3 regions of the Bombilactobacillus bombi genome follow, and region 2 is predicted to be linked to each of the others. Evidence: a T-box and tRNA genes for the amino acid it is inferred to sense, from the RefSeq annotation. Region 2 holds a T-box; the other regions hold tRNA genes.
What was found. A T-box is a leader RNA that pairs with one kind of tRNA and senses whether it is charged. The one in region 2 lies ahead of leuS (leucine--tRNA ligase), so its partner is inferred to be a tRNA-Leu.

Region 1 (6,530 bases), 580 kb from region 2:
ATGAGAAATTGCTAAGATAATTTAAGGAGTAGTTATTAAGAGGTTGTCAGAGAGCACCGTTATCTGCGAAGGTGTAACGTCTTATTAATGAAAGTTGAGTTAGAGCAAGTTATTCGCTGAGAGTAACGCGGGTGCGCCCTTTATAGCGCGAACGTTATCCTGATTAATGCAGGCGTACGTGAGCGACAGAATTAACAATTCTGTAACGAAGGTGGTACCGCGTTTTGGCGTCCTTTTAGATTAATATTCTAAAAGGGCGTTTTTTTGTTGGCAATAGTCATCAAAAAACATTTAAAGGGGGAAGTAATTATGTGGCAAAAAAAGCAGAAGCTGTGGATGTATTTGGTGGTAGGAGTAGCCTTATTAACCGGTTGTGGTTCCAAAGCAGCTGGTGCCGATAATCAAACTTTAAAAATTACGATCCCAGGAGAACCGATGACTGTTGATCCTAATAAGTCCATTGAAACTAATGGGGGAGCTATTCTTGATCAAATCAGTGAAGGTATTTATAAACGAGATCGTAATAATAAGATAGTTCCCGGGATGGTTGAAAAAATTGTTCAGCCCACAGAAAATGGAACTAAATATACTTTTAAGATTAAAAAGAATGCACGTTGGCAAGATGGTAAGCCTGTAACAGCCCAAGATTTTGTAACTTCGCTAGTAAGAACCACCGATCCTAAAACTAAATCGCAAGCTACTACAGATGTTCAATATATTCAAAACTTTAAAGCCATTAATACTGGTAAGATGGATCCACATAAATTAGGAGTCAAAGCTATCAACCAACGAACTTTTTCAATAACTTTGACTAAGCCTATTCCATTTATTAATTATATTTTTGTAGGCTATAAACCGGTCCAAACAGCTGCTATTAAAAAATATGGTGAAAAATATGGCACTAATGATCAAACAACAGTTGCTAATGGACCATACACTTTGAAGGGGTGGAATGGCAATAATGATTCTTGGCATTACGTAAAAAATAAGTACTATTGGAATGCTAAACATGTGCAAATTGCCAAAGTTGATGTCAATGTCGTCAAAGATGATAATACAGCTCAAAGTATGTTTAAATCTGGCAGTGTAGATTTAACTAATGTTAGTGGTCAATTTGTGAAGCAAAATCGCAACAGCAAAGAACTTGTAGTAACGCCAACAGGACGTAACAATTATATTTATTTCAATTCTAAACGAACAGCTACAGCTAATGAAAATTTGCGGCATGCTATTAGCTTAGTTATCAACCGCCAGCAATTAGCTAACAAAGTATTGCAAGATGGCTCGCGACCTGCAACTAATATAGTACCTAAAAATTATGCTAAAGATCCTAAAACAGGACGTGATTTTATTGATGAAGTAGGAAATTTAGCACCGACAGATGTTAATCAAGCTAAACAATATTGGCAAAAAGCTCAAAGTGATTTAGGTAAATCTAAGGTCACATTAGACTTTTTGGTGGATGACGTTGATACCGAAAAGAAATTGGCTGAATATGTACAAGGTGCTGTCCAAAAGAACTTGCCCGGCCTAAAAATCAATATTGTTTCTGTACCACATGCAACTCATGTTTCACGTGATTTTAGTTGTGATTTTGATATCTGTACAGTGGGTTGGGGACCTGATTATCCTGATGCCCAAAACTTCCTAGATGGGATGCGCAGCAATAATCAAATTAATTTTGCAAAAACTAAAGATGACCAATATGATGCACTGATGGATAAAGTTTCTGATACAACAACTTATTCAGCACAACAACGGTGGGAATTTGAAAAGCAAGCCGATCAACGTTTAATGCAAATTGCCGGTGTAGCTCCTACTTATCAAGCAGCCCAAGCACATTTTGTCAACAGTAAATTAGGTGGGTTGAAATGGGATGCTATGTCTGGAAATTCAGGACAATTGCAATATGCTTATTGGAAATAATTTTAAAAAGAGAGGGACTTTATAATGACTAAAATAACTTTTATTAACGCTAATATCTATCAACATGAACAACAAGATTTTCAACCACAACAATATTTTACCGTTGACACTGATACTCAAAGAATAACTGCTATGGGACAAGGAGTACCTTCAGAGTCAATTGTTGATCAAATTGTAGACTTTCATAATCAATATGTTATGCCTGGCATTATGAATGCTCATACCCATATTGGGAGTACTCCAACTTATTGGGCCGAACAAGAAAGTAGCATTGAAGGCGCTGATCCTAAAGCTATACAGACAATGTTTGCTATAAAAAACATGCAAGATCTCATTAATCACGGTGTCACTTATATTCGCAATGTAGGTGCTGCTTATGATATTGATATTCCTATTAAAATAATGCAACATCAAAAGATGATTGCTGGTCCACGAGTTATGACTTCCGGTAAAGCTTTCACCATGACTGGAGGTCACGGTGATGGATCAGGAATTGAAGTTGATGGCGTAGACGAAATGATTAAGGGCGTTCGTCAATCTATGAAAAATGGTGTCGATAATATTAAACTAATGGTGACTGGTGGGGTTTTGCGTAATGGTGAAACACCAGATGATATCCAATTTAATGAAGATGAAGTCAAAGCTGCTGTTCGAGAAGCCCATCACAAAAATAAGACTGTTGCTGCTCATGCCCAAGGCAATGCTGGAGTTAAAGAAGCAGCTCAAGCTGGTGTAGATACAGTTGAACATGCCTTTGATATTGATGATGAGACCATTGATATCATGAAAGAACATAAAACTTTTGTGGTACCAACGATGAATGCTATGTATGCAATCTACAAATATGGGGAAGACACAGTTGCTGATTGGGCACGTCAAAAAGTTATCATCAATATTAAAAAACACTTTGCTAGTATCAAAAAAGCTGCTGCTGCTGGAATCCCTATTGCTATGGGGACTGATGCAGGGACTCCTTATAATGGCTTTGAAAATGAAAGTGCCTATGAAATGCAATTATATGTAGAAAAAGCAGGCATGACACCAGCACAAGCGATTGACACTGCGACAATTAATTGTGCCAAAGCGATGCATGTCAGCAAAGACTACGGTGAGATTAGTGTGGGTAAAGTGGCAGACTTTATTGTAATGAAAGATAATCCTATTCAAGATATTAAAGTTATTCAAAAAGAAAAAGCTGTTTATCAAGGTGGTGTCTGTGTTCACCAACCAGCATAATTAAAATTATGAAAGCATTCTTCTGAAAAGTGGAATGCTTTTTTTGATTCTATTATTCAAAAATTGTTCTATAATAATTATTATTAATATTTGAGGTGATAAAATGTTGTGGCCTTGGTTACATCTAGTTGTTGGCGTAGTATTATTTGTAGCAATTATTGGCGGTTTATTAGCTAAAGTTCCCCAAGCCAAAGTTTGGGTAATGATTGCGCGTATTTGCTACATAATATTGATTATTAGTGGAGCATTAATGTTTAGTTATGCTTGGCATGAGCATCCAATTTTGACAATTGTGAAAATTATCCTTGCAGTAGGTTTAATTGGTTTAATTGAAATGGCCTTTGCCAAAAAATTAAAGAAACAGTTTTCTCGAGTTATGTTTTATGGGGCTCTTATTTTAGCAGTTATTGTGGTTATTATCGGTTTTATAATGACGGATGGTTTCCCATTGTTTCACTAGGCTAAGGTAGTTAAACTAGATTTTGATCCGATATAATTTTATATCGGATTTTTTGTTGGTCGCATATCTATTGAAAGCATTTACTTTTTGCGGTTTAATAAAGATAAGTACTTATAAATGGAGGAATAGATTATGGTTGATTATAGTGAACAATATGAAAAATTTGGAAAAGAAACGGCTAATTTGCGTAAGCAATCACCAGAAGAAATGAAAGCCTTCGGTGGTTTAGTTAAAACTACAATGCAAGAAGGTGCTTTGGATACGAAAACCAAAGAAATGATTGCCTTAGGAATTGCGATTGCAGATCGCTGTGAAGGCTGTATCATGTCACACGTTAAAAGTAATTTAAAAAATGGTGTTACTATGGAACAATTGGCAGAAGTAGTAAATGTTGCAATTTTAATGGGAGGTGGACCTTCCACAGTTTATGGTGCAAAAGCATTATCATTTGCTCAATATCTTCAAGAAAAAGAAAATTAGGAATTAAAAAACAGAAGTTCTAAGAACTTCTGTTTTAATAAATATAATGAATGAGAAGACCGTATTCTGATAAATATTGATAAACCATTAACAGAAACAATATTGCCGCTGACAGGAGTCGAACCTGCACATGGAAAACCATACAGCGACCTGAACGCTGCGCGTCTGCCAATTCCGCCACAGCGGCTTTACAAATACTAATTTTATCAAATTTTAAACTAATTGTAACTAGGAAATTTAAAAATTATGAAAAAACTTACAACAAAAATTTTAAATAATGTTATTCAACCGCGCCCCCACAATTCTTATAAGGGTACTTTTGGTAAAGTTTTATTAATTGCTGGAAGCGCTAATTTTGGTGGTGCAGCTATTATGGCTGCTACAGCAGCAGTGTATACAGGAGCTGGACTAGTTAGTGTCGCTACTAGTATAGATAATTTTATTAGTTTGCATGCACGCTTGCCCGAGGCAATGGTTTTAGATTTAAATAATTCTAAACCATTACTAGAATTATTAACTAGTGTAAATGTCATTGCTATTGGCCCCGGTTTAGAAGTAACTACCAATAATGCGCAGTTACTGACGGCCATTATTAAAAAAGTTAGTAAACAACAATGTTTGATTATTGATGCTTCAGCGATTACGTTATTGGCTCAATATCAAATTGATCTCCAACATTGTCAAGCCCAGGTGATTTTAACACCTCATCAAATTGAATGGCAACGGTTGAGTGGATTAACACCTCAACAGCAAACAACAACTAATAATTATCAATATTTGCAACAGATAGCAGCGCCCCAAACAGCATTAATTCTTAAGGGCTCACCTTCGCATATTTATTTCAACAATGAAGCAGAAATCTATGAAAACACACTGGGAACTCCAGCAATGGCTACCGGGGGAATGGGTGATACATTAACTGGTATGATAGCAGGCTTTGCAGCACAATTTTCTAATTGGCATGATGCTGTTTTAGCGGCAGTTTTTTTGCACAGCTACGGGGCAGAGTTGTTAGCCAAAGATAACTATGTTGTGTTACCGACGATGATTGATCAGTATTTACCTCAATGGATGAACCAATTTGCACATGCAAAAGATAGTTCAGTCAATCATTAAATAATTATTTTTGGTTCTATGGCAGTGGTACAAGCACATTTATAACAATTACCGAGAGTTATTCTAGAGATAATATTGCATTCTAATTTAGAACCATTATAATGTAGGTGTAACTGAAAAGGGAGGAACTCAATTTATGAAAGTAGTTGTAGTTGGTTCATCACATGGTGGTTTTGAAGCGGTGCAAGAATTATTGCAAGACTATCCACAAGCAGAGATTCAATGGTATGAAAAGGGCGATTTTCTTTCTTTTCTCTCCTGTGGAATGCAGCTTTATTTAGAAGGTGTCGTTAAAGATGTTAATAGTGTAAGCTATGCAACCAAAGAGGACATGGAAAAAAAGGGTGTTCATGTATTTATTCAACAGGATGTTACTGCGATTAATTCTACTGAGCATCAAGTAACAGTTCACAATTTAGCTGATGATACTACCAGAACTGAAAGTTATGATAAGCTTATTATCAGCACTGGAGCAGTTCCAGCACAAATTCCAGTTGCTGGTAATGATTTGAAGAATATCTATTTTATGCGGGGTCGTGATTGGGCAATGAAGCTCAAACGCGCAACTGTGGAACCGCTGATTGATAAAGTGGTGGTGATTGGCTCAGGCTATATCGGAATTGAAGCCGCTGAGGCATTTGCTAAAGCCGGCAAACAAGTAACAATAATTGATGTTTTACCTCGAATTTTAGGAACGTATTTGGATTCTGAATTTACTGATGTTTTGGCGCAAGAGTTAAAACAAAATAACGTGGACTTAGCTTTAGGTGAAAATGTCCAAAGATTTGTTGGTGATAATGGCAAAGTTCAACAAGTTGTAACAGACAAGGGTACTTATGCAGCGGATTTAGTGATTGAATCCGTTGGAGTTAAACCTAATACTGCTTGGTTAGCTGATACTTTAGAATTAAATGATGATCAAACAATAAAAACTGACCAATACCAACGTACTAGTCAACCAGATATTTTTGCTGTTGGAGATGCAACTTATGTAACTTTTGCACCTACTGGTCAACCTGCTAAAATTGCCTTAGCCACTAATAGTCGGCGCCAAGGTCGCTATGCAGTGAAAAATTTGGAAAAGGCTAGTCAACCAACACCTGCTGTTTCGGGATCTTCTGCACTTTCAGTGTTCCGTTATCATTTTGCTTCGACGGGCATTAAAGATGCAACTGCCAAAAACTATCCTGTTCAATCAGCTTCAGTGTATGTGGAAGATAGCTACCGTCCACCGTTTGTGCCTGACGCTCATAATGCTAAAGTACAATTTAAATTAACTTATAATCCTGAAAATGGTCAAATTTTAGGGGCA
Region 2 (6,530 bases):
GAGCCAAACCAATTATTCCAAGGAATAACATAGATTGCACCGAGAATTCTTGAAAAAATACTCCCAGCTGTCATCCATGCTGAGCCTTTAATCAAAGACGCTTTACTTTGCGAATTAGACTCAGAAGTAATGGATGTTTGAGTATCATTATCCATTGAATCGTCCTCTCTGAATGATATCGAAGCTCTTATTTTACTACAATATTAACAATTTTGTTAGGAACAACAATTACTTTGACAATCTTTTTATCACCAATAAATTTTTGTACACGCTCATTATTTTCTGCCATTTTTTGCAGTTGCGCTTTATCAGTATTTAGAGGAACAGTTACTTTATCACGCAATTTGCCATTAACTTGAAAGATTACAGCAACGTCTTGTTCGACTAAGTCAGCTGCTTGATATGTTGGCCAATTAGCATAAGTGATTGATTCTTGATGTCCTAACTTTTGCCACAATTCTTCCATCATATGGGGTGCAACAGGTGCTAACAATTTCACTAATCCTTCTGCATATGCTCTAGGGAAGAATTTAGCCTTTTGAACAGTATTACAAAAGACCATCATTTGTGAAATGGCGGTATTGAACTGTAACTTCTCATAACGTTCTGTGACAGCCTTAACAGTTTCGTTATAAACTTTTTTCAATTCCGGATTGTCTTGATCCAAAATAAAATCAGTGCGCAAAGTATTATCATCATCATTATTGATGTACAAGCGCCAAACTCTTTCTAAGAAACGATATGAACCTGCTAAACCATCTTCACTCCAAGAAATTGAGGCATCTAGTGGTCCCATAAACATTTCATAAACGCGTAAAGTGTCAGCACCATATTCGGCAACTACATCATCAGGATTAACCACATTACCTTTAGACTTGGACATTTTTTCGTGATTTTCACCTAAAATCATCCCTTGATTAAATAACTTTTGAAAAGGTTCGACAGTTGGGACTACACCAATATCGTATAAGAATTTGTGCCAAAAACGAGCATATAACAAATGTAAAACAGCATGTTCGGCGCCACCAATATATAAGTCTACTGGTAACCATTCTTTAAGTTTGTCAAAATCAGCAATTGCATTTTGATTATGCGGATCCACATAACGTAAATAATACCAAGAACTACCTGCCCATTGAGGCATAGTATTAGTTTCTCGCCGGCCCTTGCGGCCATTTTTGTCAACAACGTTCACCCAATCAGTCAAATTAGCTAAAGGACTTTCAACACTACCAGAAGGCTTGATATCTGCTTCTGCTGGTAACTCTAACGGTAGTTCATCCTCTGGTACTAGTGTTGTTTCCCCATCTTCCCAATGAATAACTGGAATAGGTTCTCCCCAATATCTTTGCCGTGAAAAGACCCAATCACGCAGGCGATAGTTGACTTTCTTTTGACCGACTTGATGTTCTTCTAACCAGGCAACTATTTTGGCAATGGCTTGCTCTTTGTCTAAGTCATTTAAAAAACCTGAATTAATATGCTTCCCGTCTCCTGTATAAGCAGCTTCGTCCACATTGCCACCTGCAATTACTGGAACAATTGGCAATTGGAATTTTTGAGCAAAGTCATAATCCCGTTGATCATGAGCAGGAACAGCCATAATAGCTCCTGTTCCATATGTTGCTAATACATAATCAGAAATCCAAATTGGTACCTGTTGACCATTAACAGGATTAATAGCATAAGCTCCAGTAAAGACACCGGTTTTTTCGGTATTTAGGTCCGTCCGGTCTAAATCACTCTTGCGTGCTGTTTGTGCTTGATAATCTTCGACAGCTGCTTTTTGTTCTGGTGTAGTAATTTGGGCCACTAATTCTTTATCTGGTGCCATAACCATGTAAGTAGCACCGAAAATTGTATCTGGACGTGTTGTAAAAATATCAAAGGTTAAATCTGTTCCAGCTATAGCAAAAGTTACTTCCGCCCCAATAGAGCGTCCAATCCAGTTGCGTTGCATATCTTTAATACTTTCAGGCCAATCTAATAAATCCAAATCATCAATTAATCGATCCGCATAAGCAGTTATTTTTAACATCCATTGCCGCATTGGTTTGCGATAAACTGGAAAACCGCCACGTTCAGTTTTACCATCAATAATTTCTTCATTAGCAACCACAGTGCCTAAATCTGGACTCCAATTAACTGGAATTTCAGCTTCATAAGCTAAGCCCTTTTTATACAACTGCTCAAAAATCCATTGCGTCCATTTATAGTAGCTGGGATCTGTTGTATTAACTTCACGGTCCCAATCATAGGAAAATCCTAAAGAATTAATTTGTTTTTTAAAAGTATTAATATTTTTTTGAGTAAAGTCCCGTGGGTTATTACCAGTTTTGATGGCATATTGTTCTGCTGGTAAACCAAAAGCATCCCAGCCCATCGGATGCAAGACATTGAAGCCTTGCATTCTTTTCATGCGGGCAATAATGTCAGTTGCGGTATATCCTTCTGGATGACCGACATGTAGCCCTTTACCAGATGGATAGGGAAACATGTCTAAAACGTAAAACTTCTTTTTATTTTTGTCGGTTGTGGTCTTAAAGGTCTGGTGTTCTTTCCAATAGGCCTGCCACTTTTTTTCAATTACATTATGGTTATAGCTCATATAATCCTCCTTATAAAAAAAGTCCTATTGCTTCTTTGCAATAGGACGAATGACCGCGGTACCACCTAAGTTTTGCATTGAAAATGCAACGCTTATGTAATTAACGATACCCCGTAAATACCTACTTTATTCAATACTTAAACTTGAGAATGAGTTCATCAACATCAAATTATGGAATCACACCAATCTTCCACTCTCTGCCAATTTAACGTTAACTACTAGTTTCTCGCTTTGTTTATTAAATATAATTAATAATAACTAGTATTATAGAATAACTAGGCTCATTATTTCAACTCTGAAATTGAATTTTCTTCATTTTCTGATTGTGGCAAATTACTTTTATCGACTGGAACTGATGGTTCGGCCTTTGACGTAACTGCGGTTGCTTTTTTAACAGGTATAACTTTTTGTTTTGGAGCTATATTGCTATAACTTTTTACTATTGAATTAGAAGGTTTAACTGCAGCCTGAGTAATTTCTTTATTAAAGTTAATTTCTTCGGCAATTTCATCATGAGCCGGCGTTGGCATGACAGTTTCTTCTTGTGGTTGACTTAAGCTAGCCTGCACAATTGGATGGTTATAATGATTCAAAATAATAATTGGTGCTTGTTGTTTTTGATAAGCATTTTTTGAAGTGACTAAAGTTTGTGCTTGATTAACTACCCAGTTAACTTTATTTACTACGATATCATTAGCGCTAACTGGACTATTAACTTCTGGTGCCTGATCAAAGCGAGTCAAGTCATACTTTTCAATCATACTGTTTAACTTCTGATCATAAGTTGTGTCGGTTGCATAATGTCCAGTCAAAGCTCTAGTAGCATCTTGATAAGTTTTTGCGTTGCTTTTCCAAACTGGTCCGTATAATTGCTCATTAGAACGTAATACACGTACATAATCTTCTAGTGATTCTTTATATGATGGATAACGCCGAAAACCAGAATTAATTGAAAACAGATTCCCGGTTCCATCATCTTCTTGAGTGCTAAAATCAACCGATTGTCCTTGATAATTACCCTTAACACCAAATAAATTATAATTAGGAGCTTGCGCTAAACCACTAGTTCCCCAACCACTTTCTAATAAAGCTTGAGCAATCATTACCGAAGCGTATAAATCATTATTATTAGCCAGCCTTTGAGCGGAAAGACCTAAATAATTCAAGAATGTTTGGTCACCATAACCATTAGAAGTAATAATATTTTCAGGATTATCAGCATTATCTACACTAATAGTCATTGACACATTATTCTCAGCAGCGGCCGAATTGATGTTACCTTGCCAGATAACTCCAGCCGTCAATAAACTAACACTAACCATTGATAACTGGTAAATAAACTTATGCTTCATATTTTTATGGTTATTTTGCTTTCTCATCAAAAAACTTTTACAATTCAATTATAAAATCTCCAAATCCAATTTATCTCTTATTATTTATACTACTAACTATCACTAAATAAAACAAGGAGTTTTACCTAAATGAACCAAAACGTAAACAAAATTTTAAAAATTGGCGCTTTATATTTAAGCTTCATTGTCATTGCAATAGCTGTCGTTTTACATTTACAAATTACTCAACAATTTGATAATTTTTTCTTCCAATTGTTACATGCGCCTAATAATCTTTATTTATCTTTCTTTAAAATTATTACTAACTTAGGAATGCCAATAATGACTGTAATCCTCAGTTTTATCTGCGGATTAATTCTGCACAGCCGCCAACGCTGGTTTTTAATTACTATCGTCTTAATTAATACGATTGGTAATCATTATTTTAAATATTTATTTCAACGTCCTCGACCAACTTTACCGCATTTAGTAACTGTTGGTGGTTACAGTTTTCCTAGTGGACATGCCGTTGCTATTACAACTTTTATATTAGCTTTACAAATAATTATTAAACAAAACACCAAAAAACGATTAAGTCTTTATCTATTAGACTTAATCGCTATTTTAGTGATTCTTAGTCGTATTGTCCTTCAAGTTCACTTTCCTAGTGACGTACTTGCTGGAACAATACTAGCTAGTGCTAACACCTTACTTTTTAAATATCTTGTTTTTGATAATCAATCAATAACTTCTGATTCTTAGCATCAAAGAGATTAATAATAAATGCACATAGCAAAATGATAAATCCAACTATATAAATACTGTGTAAACCGGAAAAGACTATTTGGCGAGCCGGTTGTAAATATTTGGCTGGAACCAAACCGGCAGTTGACGGATTAATCATCTTATTAACCATGTTAAATGTTAATCCTGGCGTGTTTTGAACACCTTGGACTAATTTTAAGTTCATTACAATCCCAAATATTGAAACCATCAATGTTTGACCCAAGCTCCGCGCTAGGGTATTGAAACTCGTTGCAGTACCAACTTCTTCAGGAGAAACCACGCTTTGCGAAGTTACTGTGGAAGTTGTGACAGCTAAACCAAAGCCAAAACCATAAATTGCAGAAATTAATAAGAAAACATAAAAGGCTGTTTTTAAAGGTAATAATAGATAAAAGATACAACCAGTGAGCAAAAATAATAACGCAATTGTTGTCAATCGATGTGGTGGGTATTTGATAATCATTTTTCCAGAAACATAAGACCCAACCAGCCAAATAACCGAACTAGGAGTTACGGCAAATCCCCCTAATAATGGCGAAAGGCCAAGCACACTCTGCATCCAGATTGGCAAATAAGCCTCAAAACCAATTAAAAATCCAGAAATCAATAACAAAGTTGCATTTTGAATTACAAATGCTCGATTGGTGAATAAATGAATTGGTAAAACGGGATCTTCTTGGTGCCGTTCCACTTTAACTAGGATTATCAAAGAAATCACGGCTAATACTAATAAAACTAAACTCCAAACAAAGGTATGTGCATTGTTAAGATTTTGTAAACCTAACATCAAAAATACTAAGGACAATGTTAATAACACAATACCTTGATAATCAATGGCATGGTGCTGTGGTTTAATATCTTCATGTAAAAAGAACTGCACTAAAATAATAGTTAACAAACCAAACGGAATATTAATTGCAAAAACCCAATGCCAACTCAATTTGTCAACGATAAAACCACCTAATAACGGTGCCACAATCGAAGCTATTCCCCAAGAAGAGCCATTTAAACCAATCATATTAGCTCTTTTTTCAATTGGATAAATATCTGCTAATACAGTATATGTTAATGGTTGAATAGCTCCTGCACCTAACCCTTGTAGAATACGAAAGAAAATTAGCTGCAGCATTGTATGTGATATGCCACAAAGGAACGAACCAACGACAAAAATTACTAAACCGATGTTTAACAATAATTTGCGTCCATAGCGATCAGATAATTTGCCATAAATTGGTGTCGTCACAGCACTCATCAATAAATAAATTGAAAACACCCAGTTCATTAAACTTAAACCGTGTAAATCCCCGATAATGGTGGGCATTGCCGTTGAGACAATCGTTCCCTCAATTGCTGTCATAAAAGTTGCAATAAAAACAGCAACTGTTACTAATTTTACATTTGTTTTTTTCACAAGCGTTCAATTACTCCTTTATAATTTGTTGCAACTCTTGGACCTTATCCAATTTTTCCCAAGGTAAATCAATATCAGTCCGTCCAAAATGTCCATAAGCAGCTGTTTGTTCATAAATTGGACGTTTTAAATCTAACATTGCAATAATCCCGGCTGGTCTCAAATCGAATACCTTTCGAATTGCAGCGACTATCTGCTCATCATGATACTTACTACTGCCAAAAGTATTAACATCAATAGATACGGGACGAGCAACCCCAATTGCATAAGCTAATTGAATTTCAATTTGATCAGCAATTCCAGCGGCTACAATATTTTTGGCAACGTAGCGTGCTGCATAACTAGCAGAACGGTCAACCTTAGTAGCATCTTTTCCTGAAAAAGCTCCTCCACC
Region 3 (6,530 bases), 740 kb from region 2:
CCAGCTGCACACACTCCGTAAAAATAGTTCTTCTTGAGAATAAGCAGTCACTGCTTGATAAATATTAGCCGCAAACACCGTTCCCAAATAAATTCTCTCCACATAAAGTGCTTGGGCCTTGGTTGTGCATAACTTTATCGCAATTAATCCCCGAAAATTGACATTTTTAGCAATTGTCTGGGCGATTTCCTTGATTTCACCTTGTAAAATGGAATTGAATTGTGGATTAATCAACGCCGTGTGTGCCCACCGATTTTGTGATGTTAGTTGCACAACTGGATAAGTTGCAATTTGCCCATGCTCATCTTTGCTGGCTAAAACTACAAATTCTTGTTGGATATCTAGTAGTGATTCTAAAATAAACGATCCTTGTAAAATATGATATGCATCTATTTCATCTTGATTATAAAAAACTTTCCCATCAATCGCACTAACATCTTTTTGAATGGGTTTCAAAATACAGGGAAAACCAATTTCTTGAACAGTTTTTTGTAAATCTTGATCATCAACCACTGCAGCAAAGGGTACTACATTTAGATTATGATTATTCAAAAAACTTTTTTCTAAGTAACGATCTTGAACCAAATCCAAAATTTGTGTGCCTTGGACTAACTTTTCTCGTCCCTCAATTTGATCCAGCAAATCTAAGTGTAAATCCTCATTATCATAAATTACCAAGTCTGATTGCGAAAATAAATTTTGCAAATCTGCCACTTGATGATGAGAACCAACAATTAACTGCACGTTTTCATGATTAGCTAAGGCCGCTTTTTTTGCCAAAATAACGACTTTAAAGCCCATTTTTAGGGCTTGTTGTGTTAATAAAAAGGTGGACTGACCACCGCCAATAATTCCAATCGTACTTGCTGGACCTAAAAAGCTCATGAACCTTTCCCCTATTCTTCTTCAAACACAACCTGTCCGTTTTTAAAAGCCTTAATTCGGGCAAGTGATAAAATTGGTATATTTTGATGATCGATTAATTGTCGTCCTTTTTGGAAGGTCTTTTCAATGACAATTCCAATACCCTCTAACGTTGCATCTGCTTGTTGAATAATATTGGTTAAACCAGACACCGCTTGACCATTAGCCAAAAAATCATCAATGATTAAAACATGATCTTCTTTACTCAAAAAGTTTTTTGAAATACTAATTTTATTAGTGGTCTTTTTTGTAAATGAATACACATCAGCAACGTACATATCATTATTCATAGTAATCGATTTATGTTTACGCGCAAAAACCACAGGCACTTCAAACGCTAGGCCTGTCATCACTGCAGGGGCAATGCCTGATGATTCGACAGTTAAAACTTTAGTAATCGGTTTATCTTGAAAATATTCATAAAACTCTTGCCCCATTTTGTGCATTAAAACTGGATCTACTTGATGATTTAAAAAGCTATCAACTTTTAAAACATCTTCTCCCAATACACGTCCATCACGTTTAATTCGCGCTTCTAATTCTTTCACAGCTTTTTCTCCCTTAAAATTTAACTTTATCTTATTTTAACAGGCTTTAGACTCAGACAAAAGTCATTCCTTAGTAAAATTGCGAATAATTCGAGAATAAATATCATTATATAAGTAAAAATAGCGACCATTTGTTCTCATTAACCAATTAAAGTTCGTACTTCGTCTTTTAAAGCCGTTTTTTGCAAATAACTAAATACTAAGTTCTTAATTGTCATAACGATTGAGATGATATTTTTCAATAATTCTAATTATTTTTTGAGTATAATCGGGATCTGTGGCATAACCATCTATTTGCAAGCTATTAGCTGCTTCTAAATAATTCTTGGATGCGAGCACATGTTGATATTGTTGCTTATTCCAAGTAGTACCCTTGGCTAACAACACCGCATGATCTGCTATAGAAGCATCAAAACTGGGATAAACTTTAAAACTGGCTGCAATTGTAACCCACTGCCCATTTTGATATTCCTGCGTTTTTAACATTTGAGAATTATTGGGATCATCACTTTTAATTCCAAATAAATTATGATATTTGCTGGCTAATTGGCTTTGGCCCCAGTCACTTTCTAAAATGGCCTGCGCAATTGTAATACTAGGTAAAATATTATACATTCGGCCATACTTAATCGCAGCTGGTGTTAGTGTTTGAATAAACTCTTCGTGTTGCTGCTGAATTGTTTTGACTTGAATTGGTTCTTGAGCAACCATCCTATTTTGCCGCACAAAATTTCTTGCTAAAATAATTGCTGACAAAATAATCAACAACGCAATTGAACTGGCACAAAATGTCAAAAACGTCTGTCGTTGCCGTTTAGTAATTCTTTTTCTTTTCGTCAATTTTCAACTCTCCATAGAAAATTAACTTTATCATAACATTGAATCGAAGCTTAAGATACAAAAAAACCAGCCTTTAGGCTGGTCAAAAGCTAATAACTAAATATTAATTTTTATCAACGTTAACAGCTTGTGGGCCACGATCGCTTTCTTCGATATCGAAAGTTACTGATTGACCTTCTTCAAGAGTTTTGTATCCTTCACCGTTAATAGCGGAGAAATGTACAAATACATCGCTACCGTCTTCGCGAGTAATAAAACCATAACCTTTTTCAGCGTTAAACCATTTTACTGTTCCATGTTCCATGTGAACAATCCTCCTAAAAAACTACTTTTTGCATTTCTTTGTGGCACTGGAAGCTAGTTACACATGAACCATCGAACCATAACCATTCAAAAATACAAGTTCATAATAACATGTAATATCAAATATAGCAAATAATTTTTGTTTTAACTTTATATATTAAGTCAACTTTTTTGAACAAATACTTTTGAGTAAAGTCAAAAAAAAACCGTTTATAGAAATAACTCCATAAACGGTCAACCAATAAAGTCATGCGGGTAAGAAGACTCGAACTTCCACGGAGATAACTCTCCACAAGATCCTTAGTCTTGCGCGTCTGCCAATTCCGCCATACCCGCAAACAATACCTTTTTATTATAATATGAACGGACAGATTCTGCAAGACAATTTAATTCATTTGGTTCATTTTCATCAAATATTTACCAATTTTATCTAAAATTTGATCCTGAGCCTCTTCAGAGGCTGCAAATGCGGATTCGTCAACAGTTCGATCATCTTTCATACTGTTAATCATATCCTGACATGCTTGCGTATAGTCTTTATAAGCTTGTACAAGCGATAAATGAACTCCCATCAATTTAGCAGGTGCCTTGGCATTATGCAATTTATCGGTTAGTTTAGCATATTCGTCAGTACCACTTTGAAAATCTCCTTGAATTTTTAAATACTCGGAAGATTTCATGTCTGTTAAATTACCAGCAGCGAGTGCCTCTTTAATTTGTTGAAATTTAGGATTTAAATCATCCTGAATTTTTTGCGTGTCTTCAATTACTTCATTTAAGACGTGTGCATAGGTAATGGCTCTTTTTTGTGCTTGATTCATAATAAGTCTCCTTAGTTAAAAGTATCAAAAACTGTATACGGCAATCTTCTTTTATGGGCAGTTTTTTGATACCAAGATTCGATTTTTTCAGCAGCTGCAAGAGCTATTTCTTTACCTTCCAAGTAATCATCAATATCTTGATAACTTACTCCTAAAGCTGCTTCATCAGCTAATCCTGGACGTTGATCTTCTAAATCCGCTGTAGGGGTTTTGGTAATCAGTGCTGCAGGTGCTGCTAAATATTGCAATAATTGTCTGCCTTGTCGCTTATCTAAGCGAAATAAGGGTGTTAAATCGGCAGCTCCATCACCATATTTAGTATAAAAGCCAGTAATATTTTCTGCTGCATGATCGGTTCCGACTACACATCCCTTTAAATCACCTGCTAGCGCATATTGAACAATCATGCGTTGACGGGCCTTAATATTACCCTTATTAAAATCAGAAATTTTCAGGCCATTACTTTCAACACTTGCAACCGTGGCATCAACAGCAGGTTTAATATTAACACGCAGTGTTTGATCAGGCTTAATCCAGTCTAAAGCCTTTAACGCATCACTTTCATCAGCTTGCTCACCATAAGGTAAGCGAACTGCTACAAATTGATAATTGGGATTACCAGACTGTTGGCGCAGTTGCTCAATTGCCATTTGGCATAAGCGTCCAGCTAAAGTTGAATCTTGTCCCCCAGAAATACCTAAGACTAAAGTTAACAAGTGATTCTTTTGTAAAAAACTTTGCAAAAAAGTAATTGAGCGTTGTACTTCTTTAGCTGGATCAATGTGAGGTTGTACTTTTTCATATGCAATAATTTGTTCTTGTAAAGGTCGCATTTTTATCTCCTTATTAATCATCCGTACCCATATTTTTGACTTGTTGATGCACATATTCAATATAGTGCCGTTTATGATCATAAAGGCGTTGTGATAAGTCTACTGGATAATCTTGAGGATTCAGATCACGCTTATATTCATCCCATAATGAATCTAAATTTTGTCGACAATAATTTCTAATTTGCGCTAAAGTCGGTAATTGATAGACCAATTGGCCATTCTCAAATATAGATTGTAACACTGGGCGCGCCTTAAAATCAGTAATGGTTTTATTAATGTAGGTATATTGGGGATGAAACATATATAATTCTTGTAATTCATTAGGATTTTCGTCGCGTAAAGTGACATAATCACCTTCAGATTTGTCATCTTTTTTGCTGTTAGTAATCCGCCAAACTTGCTTTTGACCAGGAGTACTGATTTTTTCAGCATTGCTGGATAATTTGAGTGTATCCATCATATTGCCATTGCCATCTTCAATGGCTACCATCTTATAAACTGCCCCTAAAGCTGGCTGATCATAACCTGTAATTAAATGAGTGCCGACACCCCAAATATCAATTTTTGCTCCTTGCATTTTCAAATTTTGAATCTTAATTTCATCTAAATCATTAGAAGCAACTATTTTGGCATCAGGGTAGCCAGCGTTATCTAGTTTTTCACGCACTCGTTTGGAAATATAAGCCATATCGCCAGAATCAATGCGTACGCCTTTAAAGCTAATTTTATCGCCCATTTCCTTAGCCACTTTAATTGCGCTCGGTACCCCACTTTTGAGCGTATCATAAGTATCAACCAAAAAGGTACAGTCATGATGAGTTTGTGCATAGGCTTTAAATGCTTCATAATCATTTTGATAGTATTGCACCAAGGCATGAGCATGAGTTCCAGCTACTGGAATATTGAAAACTTTACCTGCTCGAACATTACTGGTTGCATCAAAGCCGGCAATATAAGCAGCCCGTGCTCCCCAAACACCAGCTTCTAATTCTTGCGCACGTCGAGACCCAAATTCAAGTAAGACATCATCACCCGCAGCTGACTTGATGCGTGATGCTTTAGTAGCAATTAAGACTTGATAGTTAATAATACTTAAAATCGCTGTTTCCACTAGTGAACATTGATCAAGGGGACCTTCAACTTGAAAAATGGGTTCATTGGCAAAGACCAAATCGCCTTCAACTACAGAACGCACATCACAACAGAAGGTCATATTCTTCAAGTATTGTAAAAAACCTTCATCAAATTCTCCGTTTTCACGTAAATAATCAATATCCGAATCGCTAAAGTGTAAATTTTGCAAATAATTCACGACTTGTTCTAAGCCCGCAAAAATAGCATAGCCACTATTAAAAGGATTTTGACGAAAATAGCATTCAAACACAGCTCGCCGACGATTAATTCCTTTTTTCCAATAGGTATACATCATATTTAAAATATAATAATCTGTGTGCAAAGCTAAGCCATCGTCTAAATTATTGATTTTCATAATTTTGCCTTTCTTCCTCAATTAAACATTTTGATAAATTTTCATTAATGCGGTCGCCAAATTAGCACTGGAAAAATGTTGCGAACAATATTGATAAAATTTTTGACCCATTGGCCGTAATTGATCTTGTTGCCATTTCTCGTAGGCTGCTGTTAACGCTTTTGTTAACTGACTACTATTTTCCGGAGCAACAATCCAACCAGTATCGTCCTTAACAATCCAATCACAAGATCCCACATCAGTGGAAATCGCTGGAATACCTTGGTTGGCAGCTTCTAACAATACAAGAGGAAAACCCTCGGAATTAGAAGTCAAAACAAAAATATCAGCAGCATGATAATAAGGCATCGTATCATCTTGAAAACCGACAAATTCTACTTTTTGTTCTAAATCCAACTTTTTTGCTAAATTCTTTAGTTCGTTTTCTAATTCACCATCTCCTACAATGCGTAATTGAAAGTTAAAATCTACTTTAGCTAAGGTTTGTAATAGCAATTTTTGATTTTTGACGGGCATTAAGCGAGCCACATTTGTGATCGAAAATATTTCATGATGCACAGTTTGAGGACATTCTGCGGAAAATTCCATCGCATTAAAAATTGGGGTCATTTTATTTTCCGCAATGCCTAAATCCATTAAAACTGACTTAAAGCGCGGCGTAATTAAAATAAGATGATCGGCCTTTTTAATAGCAGCGGTGTTTAACTTTGTTAAGAAATTACCCTTGGTGTTATTCGAAAAATCAATAAACGGATCACTATGTACAGTAACA

Region 1: it has a tRNA-Leu gene. The T-box ahead of leuS (leucine--tRNA ligase) is inferred to sense a tRNA for this amino acid. The anticodon was not compared.
Region 3: it has a tRNA-Leu gene. The T-box ahead of leuS (leucine--tRNA ligase) is inferred to sense a tRNA for this amino acid. The anticodon was not compared.

The regions. Positions count from the first base shown of each region.
Region 1 is NZ_CP031513.1:869,527-876,056, reverse strand. Features, by position in the region: gene DS830_RS04535 (peptide ABC transporter substrate-binding protein) at 310-1,926, shown strand; gene DS830_RS04530 (metal-dependent hydrolase family protein) at 1,951-3,162, shown strand; gene DS830_RS04525 (DUF1516 family protein) at 3,266-3,622, shown strand; gene DS830_RS04520 (carboxymuconolactone decarboxylase family protein) at 3,755-4,102, shown strand; tRNA gene DS830_RS04515 (tRNA-Leu) at 4,206-4,289, opposite strand; gene DS830_RS04510 (NAD(P)H-hydrate dehydratase) at 4,349-5,218, shown strand; gene DS830_RS04505 (FAD-dependent oxidoreductase) at 5,355-6,530, shown strand, end outside.
Region 2 is NZ_CP031513.1:293,421-299,950, reverse strand. Features, by position in the region: gene DS830_RS01650 (putative polysaccharide biosynthesis protein) at 1-155, opposite strand, end outside; gene leuS (leucine--tRNA ligase) at 188-2,608, opposite strand; T-box leader at 2,647-2,849, opposite strand; gene DS830_RS01640 (glucosaminidase domain-containing protein) at 2,893-4,008, opposite strand; gene DS830_RS01635 (phosphatase PAP2 family protein) at 4,090-4,701, shown strand; gene DS830_RS01630 (MDR family MFS transporter) at 4,655-6,136, opposite strand; gene metK (methionine adenosyltransferase) at 6,147-6,530, opposite strand, start outside.
Region 3 is NZ_CP031513.1:1,034,702-1,041,231, forward strand. Features, by position in the region: gene DS830_RS05300 (ATP-grasp domain-containing protein) at 1-885, opposite strand, end outside; gene DS830_RS05305 (xanthine phosphoribosyltransferase) at 897-1,472, opposite strand; gene DS830_RS05310 (glycoside hydrolase family 73 protein) at 1,680-2,312, opposite strand; gene DS830_RS05315 (cold-shock protein) at 2,416-2,616, opposite strand; tRNA gene DS830_RS05320 (tRNA-Leu) at 2,866-2,951, opposite strand; gene DS830_RS05325 (hypothetical protein) at 3,002-3,436, opposite strand; gene nadE (ammonia-dependent NAD(+) synthetase) at 3,448-4,269, opposite strand; gene DS830_RS05335 (nicotinate phosphoribosyltransferase) at 4,283-5,758, opposite strand; gene DS830_RS05340 (glycosyltransferase) at 5,780-6,530, opposite strand, start outside.